One region of the Streptomyces sp. NBC_00503 genome, then DNA from elsewhere that is predicted to be linked to it. Evidence: riboswitches for the same ligand, from Rfam matches in the RefSeq annotation. Region 1 holds a riboswitch; the other holds the start of a gene.

Region 1 (5,184 bases):
GGCAAGGGGGTGCTCGCCGCCCCGCCCGGATTCCTGCTCGCCGCGCAGGAGCTGCTGCACCGGCACAAGGCCCTGCTGATCGCGGACGAGGTGCAGACGGGCCTCGGACGCACCGGGGAGTTCTACGCCTACCAGCACGAGGCCGGAGTGGAACCGGACCTGGTGTGCGTGGCCAAGGCCCTCAGCGGAGGCTACGTACCGGTCGGTGCCACCCTGGGCAAGGACTGGATCTTCAAACGCGTCTACTCCTCCATGGACCGGGTGCTCGTGCACTCCGCGAGCTTCGGCTCCAACGCGCAGGCGATGGCGGCCGGGCTCGCGGTGCTCTCGGTCATGGAGGACGAGGGGGTGGTGGCCAACGCCCGCGCCATGGGCGACCTGCTGCGCGGCCGGCTCGCCGCGCTCGTGGACGAGTACGAACTGCTCCACGAGGTACGGGGGCGCGGCCTGATGATCGGCATCGAGTTCGGCCGGCCGTCCTCACTGGGGCTGCGGAGCCGGTGGACCATGCTGCAGGCGGCCCGCAAGGGGCTGTTCGCGCAGATGGTCGTGGTGCCGCTGCTGCAGAAGCACCGGATCCTCACGCAGGTGTCCGGGGACCACCTGGAAGTGATCAAGCTCATTCCGCCGCTGATCGTGGACGAGGCGGACGTGGACCGGTTCGTCGGGGCCTTCCGCGAGGTCATGGACGAGGCGCACGGCGGGGGCGCGCTGATGTGGGACTTCGGCCGGACGCTGGTGAAGCAGGCCGTCGCGAACCGGTGATCCGGTTCAGGTGATCCGGTCGGCGCGACGGCCCGCCTCGCGGGGCGTCAGTCCAGCAGCTGGTCGCGCAGCCTGTCGAGGGTCTCGGGCGTGAGTCCGAGACCCTCGGCGAGGTAGCGCTCCACCCCGCCCCACTCCTCGTCGATGGTCTCGAAGGCCGCGGTCAGGTACTGGGCGCGGGCGTCGAAGAGCGGGGCGAGCAGCTCCATCACCTCGGGGGTGCGGGCCTCGGCCGCGTCACTGCTGCGGCGGACCCGGTAGCGGTTGTGCGGGGCGTTCGACTCCAGGTAGTCGGTGACGATCGCCTCCCGCTCCACGCCCAGCGCGAGCAGGGTGACGGCGATCGACAGGCCGGCCCGGTCCTTGCCGGCCGCGCAGTGCATCAGGGCCGGGACGCTGTCCTCGGCGAGGGCGTGCAGCACCCGACTGTGTTCGGCGGTGCGGGTCCTGATGATCCCGCGGTAGGAGCGGGTCATCCGCTCGGCGGCCTTGCCGTCCCCCAGCACCTCGTGGAGCTGGCCGAGTTCCCCGTCGCGGACCATCTTCCAGAACTCCCGGCCGTCGGCCGGGTCCGACAGCGGGATGTTCACGTTGCGCACGCCGGGCAGCTCGACGTCCGGGCCCTCCAGCGCGTGGTCGGCGCCGTTGCGGAAGTCGAAGACGGTGTGCAGCCCGAGCGAGCCGAGGAACTCCGCCCCGGTTTCGGTGGCATGTGCGAGATGTCCGCTTCGGAACAGTCGTCCCGGCTTGACCTTCCGCCCGTCCGTGGTCGGCAGCCCGCCCACGTCACGGAAGTTGCGCACGCCGGTCAGTTCCGGGTCCGACTGTGAGGTCTGGGGTATCCGCTGGGTCACAGGGGCCTCCTCTGTGTGGTCGTCGAGGGTGTCCGAATTACGCTGGTTGGGAACAACTTGCCATAGCGAGAGGCGAGATCGGACGCCTCCCCGTGAGCCAGATCATACGGTGACCGTGAGTGCCTGATCGTCAATGCCGAATTGCCCTGTCGGGGCGGCTGTTGAAGGCTCGGAATGGACGCAGGGTGACCGGAATTCCTGCGGGCCGCCATTCCTGAGAATCATTCAGGTAATTCGTGACTTGTTCTGTGCGGCCGGACTCGATTACGTTCGCGATCGATCCGGACGGACCGCCTAATCCTGCCGCCGTCCGGCAACCGCACCCGACTATTCACGCGCGAGGCAGGAGCGGGGGAACCAGGTAAGCCGCTGCTCCCGATCCGCATCGGATCTTTCCGTATCGGATCTTTACAACGGGACAGCTCGGGGTGAAGTCATACATGCGCCGTTCACCGGCACTGATATGGCCGGACATCTCCCGTCCGAACCCGACAGCTCACCTCGCAGGCGTCGGAGAGGAATTCGCCATGACCGCAACGGGTAAGCACCGCCGCCCGAAGTCCCGCTCCATATCCCGCGGTTTCGCCGTTGCGGGCACCGGTGGCGCGGCCCTCGCGCTCCCGCTGCTCGGGGCCGCCGGCGCCCACGCGGCCGGCGCCCCGGCCGCGGCGACCGCCGCCGCGCCGGTCCAGGCGGCGCGGGTCGCCCAGGTTCCGGCCACGCTCCAGGCCGCTCCGGCCGCGGCGCAGGCCGCCTCCACCGTCTACACGGTCGTGCCGGGGGACTACCTCTCCAAGATCGCCGAGCGGCAGCACCTCACCGGTGGCTGGGAGCGGCTCTACGCGGACAACCGCGAGGCCGTGGGCTCCAACCCGTCGCTGATCCACCCGGGCCTCAAGCTGACCCTCGGCGCCGCGGGCGCGGCCCGGGCTTCCGAGCCGGCGCCGGCCGAAGGGGCCTCCCAGGCCTCGGCTGACACCTCGTCGGACGACTCCTCGGACGCCGCGCAGGACGACTCCTCCGAGGGCGGGTCCTCCTCGGACGCGGCCGGTTCGGACGAGGGCGCCTCCGAGGGGTCGGCGGTCGAAGCCCCGGCCGCGCCCGCCCCCAAGGCGGCCCCCGCCCAGCAGCAGGCCGCCCCGGCCTCCGCCGGGTTCGTCGCCCCGGTCGGCGGCGGCATCTCCACCCCGTACAAGCTCGCCGGTTCCATGTGGTCCAGCGGCTACCACACGGGTGTGGACTTCATCGCGAGCACCGGCACCACCGTCAAGGCCGTCGGCGCCGGGACGGTCGTCTCGGCCGGCTGGGGCGGCGCGTACGGCAACGAGGTGGTCATCCGCCACGCGGACGGCAAGTACAGCCAGTACGGCCACCTCTCCCAGCTGTCCGTCTCGGTCGGCCAGAGCGTCACCGCCGGGCAGCACATCGGTCTCTCCGGTGCCACCGGCAACGTGACCGGCCCGCACCTCCACTTCGAGATCCGCACGGGCCCCTCGTACGGCTCGGACATCGACCCGCTGGCCTACCTGCGGTCCAAGGGCGTCAGCATCTGACGGCACCTGGCCGCATCCGGTGGGAACACGCGTGGGGCCGGGACCCGAGGGGGGTCCCGGCCCCACGCGCGTTCTTCCGTCCCGTTCTCCGTCCATTTGCCGTTCCACCGGCTATTCCTCGTGCGGCGGGTGGTAAAGATCACGGTCCGTCAAACCTTGGCTACGGTCGCGTAGGTCGGGCGCCGGGGTGAAGGATGTGGTCCCGTGGCAGCGACGACGACGACACTCAAGACCATCGGCTCGTACGCGGCGATCGGGGACAGCTTCACCGAAGGCGTTGGGGACCCGGGACCCGGGGAAACGTTTCTCGGCTGGGCGGACCGGCTGGCCGTACTCCTGGCCGATCAGCGCGAAGAGCACGACTTCCGGTACGCGAACCTGGCCGTCCGGGGCCGGCTCCTGGACCAGATCGTGGACGAGCAGGTCCCCCGGGCCAAGGAGCTCGCCCCCGACCTGGTGACCTTCTGCGCGGGCGGCAACGACATCATCCGGCCCGGCAGCGACCCGGACGACGTGGCGCAGCGGTTCGAGACGGCGGTCGCCGACCTCGCCGGATCGGTCGGCCAGGTCATGATCACCACCGGTTTCGACACGCGGGACGTGCCGGTCCTCAAGCACATGCGGGGCAAGATCGCGACGTACAGCGCGCACGTGCGTTCCATCGCCGACCGGTACGAGTGCCCCGTGCTCGACCTCTGGTCGCTGAAGTCCGTACAGGACCGGCGGGCCTGGGACGAGGACCGGCTGCACCTCTCGCCCGAGGGGCACACGCGGGTCGCCCTGCGCGCCGCCCAGGTCCTCGGCCTGGACACCCCGGCCGACCCGGACCAGCCGTGGCCGCCGATGCGGCCGCGCGGCTCGGTGGACGTGACCCGCGACAACATCCAGTGGGCGCGCGAGTACCTGGTGCCGTGGATCGGGCGGCGGCTGCGCGGGGAGTCCTCCGGGGACCACGTGGAGCCGAAGCGGCCCGACCTGCTGCCGCTGTAGGTACGGGCGCCAGTGCGCGGGCGGGGCGGGGACGGGGGCTGGGGCCGGGGCGCGTTCGGGGGCGCGAAATGGAATCCTTCGGCAGTGCCGTGCGTTGGGATGGTGGTAAGCCATGAGAACGTCTTGTCCCCACCCCTCCCAGGAGGCGCCTTGACCGGCTCCCGTCCCTTGCGTCCACGGCTGCGCGCCCTGCGGCCCGAAGCCTTCGGAGCCGACCCCTCCGGTGCCCGGCTGGACCGGATCCGGAGCTCGCCGAACTTCGCCGACGGCGTGTTCCAGAATCCCGTCGGTGCCCGGACCAGGCCGTCCGGCTCGATGGCGGAGTTCGCCAAGATCTACTTCCACAAGGAGCAGCGGCTCCGGCGCAACCCCGGCGCGCCCATCCCGGTCTACCCGACGACCCTCGCCGAGCTGGCGAAGCCGCCGGTCAGCGGCTTGCGGCTGACCTGGATGGGGCACTCCAGCGTGCTCGCCGAGATCGACGGGCGCCGGGTGCTCTTCGACCCGGTCTGGGGCGACCGGTGCTCCCCCTTCCCCTTCGCCGGGCCCAAGCGGCTGCACCCGGTGCCGGTCCCGCTGGCCTCGCTGGGCGAGGTCGACGTCGTGGTGATCTCACACGACCACTACGACCACCTCGACCTGCCGACGATCAAGGAACTGGCCGGCGCGAACACGGTCTTCGCGGTCCCGCTCGGCGTCGGAGCCCACCTGGAGCGCTGGGGCGTCCCGGCAGACCGGGTGCGAGAGCTCGACTGGAACGAGACCACCGAGGTCGCCGGGCTCTCGCTGACGGCCACCCCGGCCCGCCACTTCTGCGGGCGCGGCCTGCGCAACCAGCAGTTCACCCTGTGGGCCTCCTGGGTCGTCGCGGGCGACGAGCACCGGGTGTACCACAGCGGAGACACGGGGTACTTCCCCGGCTTCAAGGAGATCGGCGCCGCGCACGGCCCGTTCGACGCCACGATGATCCAGATCGGGGCCTACTCGGAGTACTGGCCCGACATCCACATGACCCCGGAGGA
Region 2 (5,184 bases), 830 kb from region 1:
ACAACCGTCTGGTCCGCCGCGACCAGACCGCCGTCGCGGCCGGCTTCGGGATGCTGCGCCTGGCCGGCGCGCCCTCCCTCGGCTGGCTGGACGTCAAGACCTCCAGCGGGGTGGAGGTGCCCGCCATCGAGGCGGCCGTGGACGAGGAGCTCGCGCGGTTCGCCGCCGAGGGCCCGACGGCCGAGGAGATGGAGCGCGCTCAGGCCCAGCTGGAGCGCGAATGGCTGGACCGGCTGAGCACGGTGTCCGGCCGCGCGGACGAACTGTGCCGCTTCGCGGTGCTGTTCGGCGACCCGCAGCTGGCGCTGACCGCCGTCCAGCGGGTCCTCGACATCACCGCCGAGGAGGTCCAGGCCGTGGCCGCCGCCCGACTGCGCCCGGACAACCGCGCGGTGCTCGTGTACGAGCCGATCGCGGTGGACGACGCCGAGGACGCCGACGAGAACAGCGACGAGAACGAAGGGGCGGAGCAGTGAGCGACACCGCAGCCGACACCGCAGCCGTCACGATGACCTTCCACCCGCGCCCCCAGGCCGGCGAGCCGCAGCCGTGGGCCTTCCCGGCCCCCGACCGCGGGGTCCTGGCCAACGGCCTGACCCTGCTGCGCTGCCACCGGCCGGGCCAGCAGGTCGTCGCGGTCGAGATCAACCTCGCGGCCCCGCTCGACGCGGAGCCCGAGGGCCTGGACGGCGTGGCCACCATCATGGCCCGCGCCCTGTCCGAGGGCACCGACAAGCATTCGGCCGAGGAGTTCGCGGCCGAGCTGGAGCGCTGCGGAGCCACCCTCGACGCGCACGCCGACCACCCGGGCCTGCGGGTCTCCCTGGAGGTTCCGGCCTCCCGCCTGCACAAGGCGCTGGGGCTGGTCGCCGAGGCGCTGCGCGCGCCGGCCTTCAGCGACGCCGAGGTCGACCGCCTGGTGCGCAACCGGCTCGACGAGATCCCGCACGAGTCGGCCAACCCGCAGCGCCGTGCCGCCAAGCAGCTCTCCAAGGAGCTGTTCCCGCAGTCCCTGCGGATCTCCCGCCCGCGCCAGGGCACCGAGGAGACGGTCGCGCGGATCGACTCCGCGGCCGTACGTGCCTTCTACGAGGCCCACGTACGCCCCGCGACCGCCACCGCGGTGATCGTCGGCGACCTGACCGGCATCGACCTGGACGCCGTCCTGGCCGACACCCTGGGCACGTGGACCGGTGACACCACCGAGCCCCGCCCGGTCGCGCCGATCACCGCCGACGACCGCGGCCGCGTGGTCATCGTGGACCGGCCCGGAGCCGTCCAGACGCAGCTGCTGATCGGCCGTATCGGAGCGGACCGGCACGACCGGGTCTGGGCGCCCCAGGTGCTCGGCACGTACTGCCTGGGCGGCACCCTCACTTCGCGCCTGGACAAGGTGCTGCGCGAGGAGAAGGGGTACACCTACGGCGTGCGCGCCTTCGGCCAGGTGCTGCGTTCCACCGCCGACGGCAAGGGCGCCTCGATGCTCGCCATCAGCGGCTCGGTGGACACCCCGAACACCGGCCCGGCCCTGGACGACCTCTGGAAGGTGCTGCGCACCCTCGCAGAGGGCGGCCTGACCGACGCCGAACGGGACGTGGCGGTGCAGAACTTGGTGGGCGTGGCCCCGCTGAAGTTCGAGACGGCCGCCTCGGTCGCGGGCACCCTCGCCGACCAGGTCGAGCAGGAGCTGCCGGACGACTACCAGGCGCAGTTGTACGCGCGGCTCGCCGAGACGGGGACGGTGGAGGCCACTTCGGCGGTCGTCAACGCCTTCCCGGTGGACCGCCTGGTCACGGTGCTGGTGGGCGACGCCTCGCAGATCGAGGAGCCCGTACGGGCCCTGGGGATCGGCGAAGTGACCGTGGTCACCAACTGACCGGACGAGGTGCGGCCGTTCGTCGGCCATCGGAGGGGCTCAGGCGGTATTTCCGCAGGGGCCCCTTTTGTCCATTTAGTCGTGTGGTTGCTTGTATGCGGTGTGGCGTACGCAACAAAAAGGCGTGTCTGTTTGGCGATTGACTGATGATCCGCCTAGCGTCGGCCGTGCTGTCCGTCAGTTGTAACCGCCGCGCCCGCGGCACCGGACAGCGATCGCCGAGTCCCCGTCAGGCGCGAGCCTGGGGAGCCGGGGACCCACATGTGTCCCTGGGGTGAATCGGACCGCCTCGTGAGAGGTGGCCCGTAGGAGACCTTCCTGCTCCGAACCCGTCAGCTAACCCGGTAGGCGAGAGGGAAGGAAAGGATCAACCCCTTCATGGCCTTTGGCAGTCGTGCCGCCGGCAAGCACCGTGGTTCCAGCCGTCTGAGCCGCAAGACCGCCGGCTACGCCGGTATAGCCGCCGTCGTCACCACCGGTGTCGTCGGCTCCCTGGCCGGCCCGGCGTTCGCCGCGGACAAGGCCCCCTCCGTCGAGGACACCGGCCTCAACACCATCGTGGTGGCCGACGAACTCGCCGGCGAGATCCAGGCCCAGGCCCACTCCCAGCAGCGGGCCGCCGAGGCCGCCGCCGCCAAGGCGCAGGCCGAGGCCGACGCGAAGCAGCGGGCCGCCGAGGCCAAGGCGAAGGCCGAAGCCCGCGCCAAGGCCGAGCGCGAGGCCGCCGAGCGCGCCGCCCGCGACGAGGAGCGCAAGCGCCTCAACACCTTCGTGGCCCCGATCACGGACTCCTACGTCAGCACCCAGTGGCACGCGGGCGGCGGCATGTGGTCCTCCGGCAGCCACACCGGCATCGACTTCCACGCCGCCTCCGGCACCGAGGTGCACGCGGTCGGCCTGGGCACCGTGGTCGAGGCGGGCTGGGGCGGCGCGTACGGCAACAACGTCGTCATCAAGCACGCCGACGGCACCTACACCCAGTACGGCCACATGACCTCGCTGAGCGTCTCCGTCGGCCAGCAGGTGGCCGCGGGCCAGCAGATCGGCCTGTCGGGCTCCACCGGCAACTCCAGCGGCCCGCACCTGCACTTCGAGGCCCGTACCGGCGCCGAGTACGGCACGGACATCGACCCGGTCGCGTACCTGCGCTCCCACGGCGTCAACGTCTGACGCAGACCGCACGACGCCCCGCCGCGTCACGCGTCTTCCCGAAGGCCCCGGCTCTATCCGAGCCGGGGCCTTCGCGTTGTGTGAATGTTTCGTATTTCCGGCCGCTCTCGGAAATTATCGTGTGTTGCAATAGAGTCGCAGGGCGCACAGCCATACGAAAAAGGCGGAGGTCCGGTCTTGCGTATTCCCGCGCACACGGTATGCACAGCAATCCGCGACGACATCGTCTCCGGGGTGTTCGAGCCCGGTGGCCGGCTGACCGAGGAGGTGCTGGCCCGCCGGTACGGAGTCTCGCGCGTCCCGGTGCGCGAGGCACTGCGCACGCTGGAGTCCGAGGGGTTCGTGACCACCCGCCGGCACGCGGGCGCCTGCGTGGCCGAGCCGACCGAGCAGGAGGCGGCCGACCTCCTGGAGCTGCGGCTGCTGCTGGAGCCCCTCGCAGCCGCGCGGGCCGCCCGGCGCCGCGGCGAGGCCCACCTCAAGGTGTTGCGGGGGCTGGTCAGGCTGGGGCAGGAGAGGGCCAGGAGGGGGCAGGGGGAGGATCTGCGCTCCTTGGGCGGCTGGTTCCACGAGACGCTCGCCCAGGCGTCCGGGAGTCCGGGGCTGATCACGCTGCTCACCCAGATGCGCCACAAGCTGGCCTGGATGTACGTGGTGGAGTCCCCGGCGCGGCCCGTGGAGTCCTGGGCGGAGCACGGCGCGATCGTGGACGCGGTGGCCCGGGGCGACGCCGAGCGGGCCCGGATGCTGACCGCGGCGCACGTGGACCGCGCGGCCGGGGCGTACCGGATCAGGGTGAGGACTTTGCAACCTGCCGTAAACATGGCAAGCGGCCGGCATTAACAAACGTCGTATACAAAGGTCTGATATCCGTACGGTGCCGAGGATATCGCGGCCCGCGCAATTCGCGTGAATTCGCGTCCGGGTGTGCCGTGCGCATTTCCGGCCGGCTGAAATGCAGCGAAGCCGTTGCCCCCGACGGTGGTCGGGGGCAACGGCTTCGCCGTGCACGTCTTGCGAGTCGAACCCGAAGGGTCAGACGGTCTCGGGGAGCTCCTCGAGACCCTCGGCGACCAGCTTCGCGAGGCGGTCCAGCGCGACCTCGGCGCCCTCGGCCTCGGACGACAGGACGATCTCCTCGCCGCCCTGGGCGCCCAGGCCCAGGACCGCCAGCATGGAGGCGGCGTTGACGGGGTCGCCGCCGGCCTTCGCGATGGTCACCGGGACGCCGGAAGCGGTCGTCGCACGGACGAAGATCGAGGCGGGACGAGCGTGCAGGCCCTCGGCCCAGCCGACGTTGACGCGGCGCTCTGCCATGGTGATGCCCTTCAGGTTCTTACGGTTGTCTAGACCAGTCTCTCACGACGTCCGGAATGGTCGGACCGACCTTCGGCCCGAAAATCCCGCCGTTCGACCTACCCCAGCTTGCACTGATTCGGGTCAGCTTGCCCGATGCGCCGCGCCCAGGCCAATCGAACCGTTCGAGCCTTAAGGTGGCCCCATGACCACCGAGTCGGACCCCTCGTATCCGGACCACTGGGAAGCCGACGTCGTCCTGCGCGACGGCGGAACCGCCCGGATCCGGCCCATCACCACCGACGACGCGGGCCGGCTGGTCAGCTTCTACGAGCAGGTCTCGGACGAGTCCAAGTACTACCGGTTCTTCGCCCCCTACCCCCGGCTCTCCGACCGCGACGTGCACCGCTTCACGCACCACGACTTCGTGGACCGGGTCGGCCTCGCCGCGACGATCGGCGGAGAGTTCATCGGCACCGTCCGCTTCGACCGCATCGGCTCCGACGGCCGCCCGGCCACCGGACCCTCCGACGAGGCCGAGGTGGCCTTCCTCGTCCAGGACGCCCACCAGGGCCGCGGAGTCGCCTCGGCGCTGCTCGAACACATCGGCGCGGTCGCGCGCGAGCGCGGCATCCGCCGCTTCGCCGCCGAGGTGCTGCCCGCCAACACCAAGATGATCAAGGTGTTCACAGACGTCGGCTACCAGCAGAAGCGCAGCTTCGAGGACGGCTCCGTCCACCTCACCCTCGACCTCGAACCCACCGCCGAGTCCCTCGCCGTGCAGCGCGCCCGCGAACAGCGCGCCGAGGCCCGGTCCGTGCAGCGGCTGCTCGCCCCCGGAT

Evidence for each region. A riboswitch is a leader RNA that binds a small molecule or an ion and turns the genes downstream of it on or off. The one in region 1 is predicted to bind cyclic di-AMP.
Region 2: linked by a shared signal. The riboswitch ahead of OG490_RS27745 (M23 family metallopeptidase) and the one ahead of OG490_RS31140 (LysM peptidoglycan-binding domain-containing M23 family metallopeptidase) in region 1 are both predicted to bind cyclic di-AMP.

What each region holds. Positions count from the first base shown of each region.
Region 1 covers NZ_CP107855.1:6,838,584-6,843,767, forward strand. The annotation lists gene OG490_RS31130 (aspartate aminotransferase family protein) at 1-765, shown strand, start outside; gene OG490_RS31135 (tyrosine-protein phosphatase) at 813-1,619, opposite strand; cyclic di-AMP (ydaO/yuaA leader) riboswitch at 1,934-2,144, shown strand; gene OG490_RS31140 (LysM peptidoglycan-binding domain-containing M23 family metallopeptidase) at 2,147-3,172, shown strand; gene OG490_RS31145 (SGNH/GDSL hydrolase family protein) at 3,377-4,162, shown strand; gene OG490_RS31150 (MBL fold metallo-hydrolase) at 4,313-5,184, shown strand, end outside.
Region 2 covers NZ_CP107855.1:6,012,391-6,017,574, forward strand. The annotation lists gene OG490_RS27735 (M16 family metallopeptidase) at 1-476, shown strand, start outside; gene OG490_RS27740 (M16 family metallopeptidase) at 509-1,876, shown strand; cyclic di-AMP (ydaO/yuaA leader) riboswitch at 2,083-2,242, shown strand; gene OG490_RS27745 (M23 family metallopeptidase) at 2,255-3,046, shown strand; gene OG490_RS27750 (GntR family transcriptional regulator) at 3,224-3,889, shown strand; gene OG490_RS27755 (HPr family phosphocarrier protein) at 4,082-4,363, opposite strand; gene OG490_RS27760 (bifunctional acetate--CoA ligase family protein/GNAT family N-acetyltransferase) at 4,548-5,184, shown strand, end outside.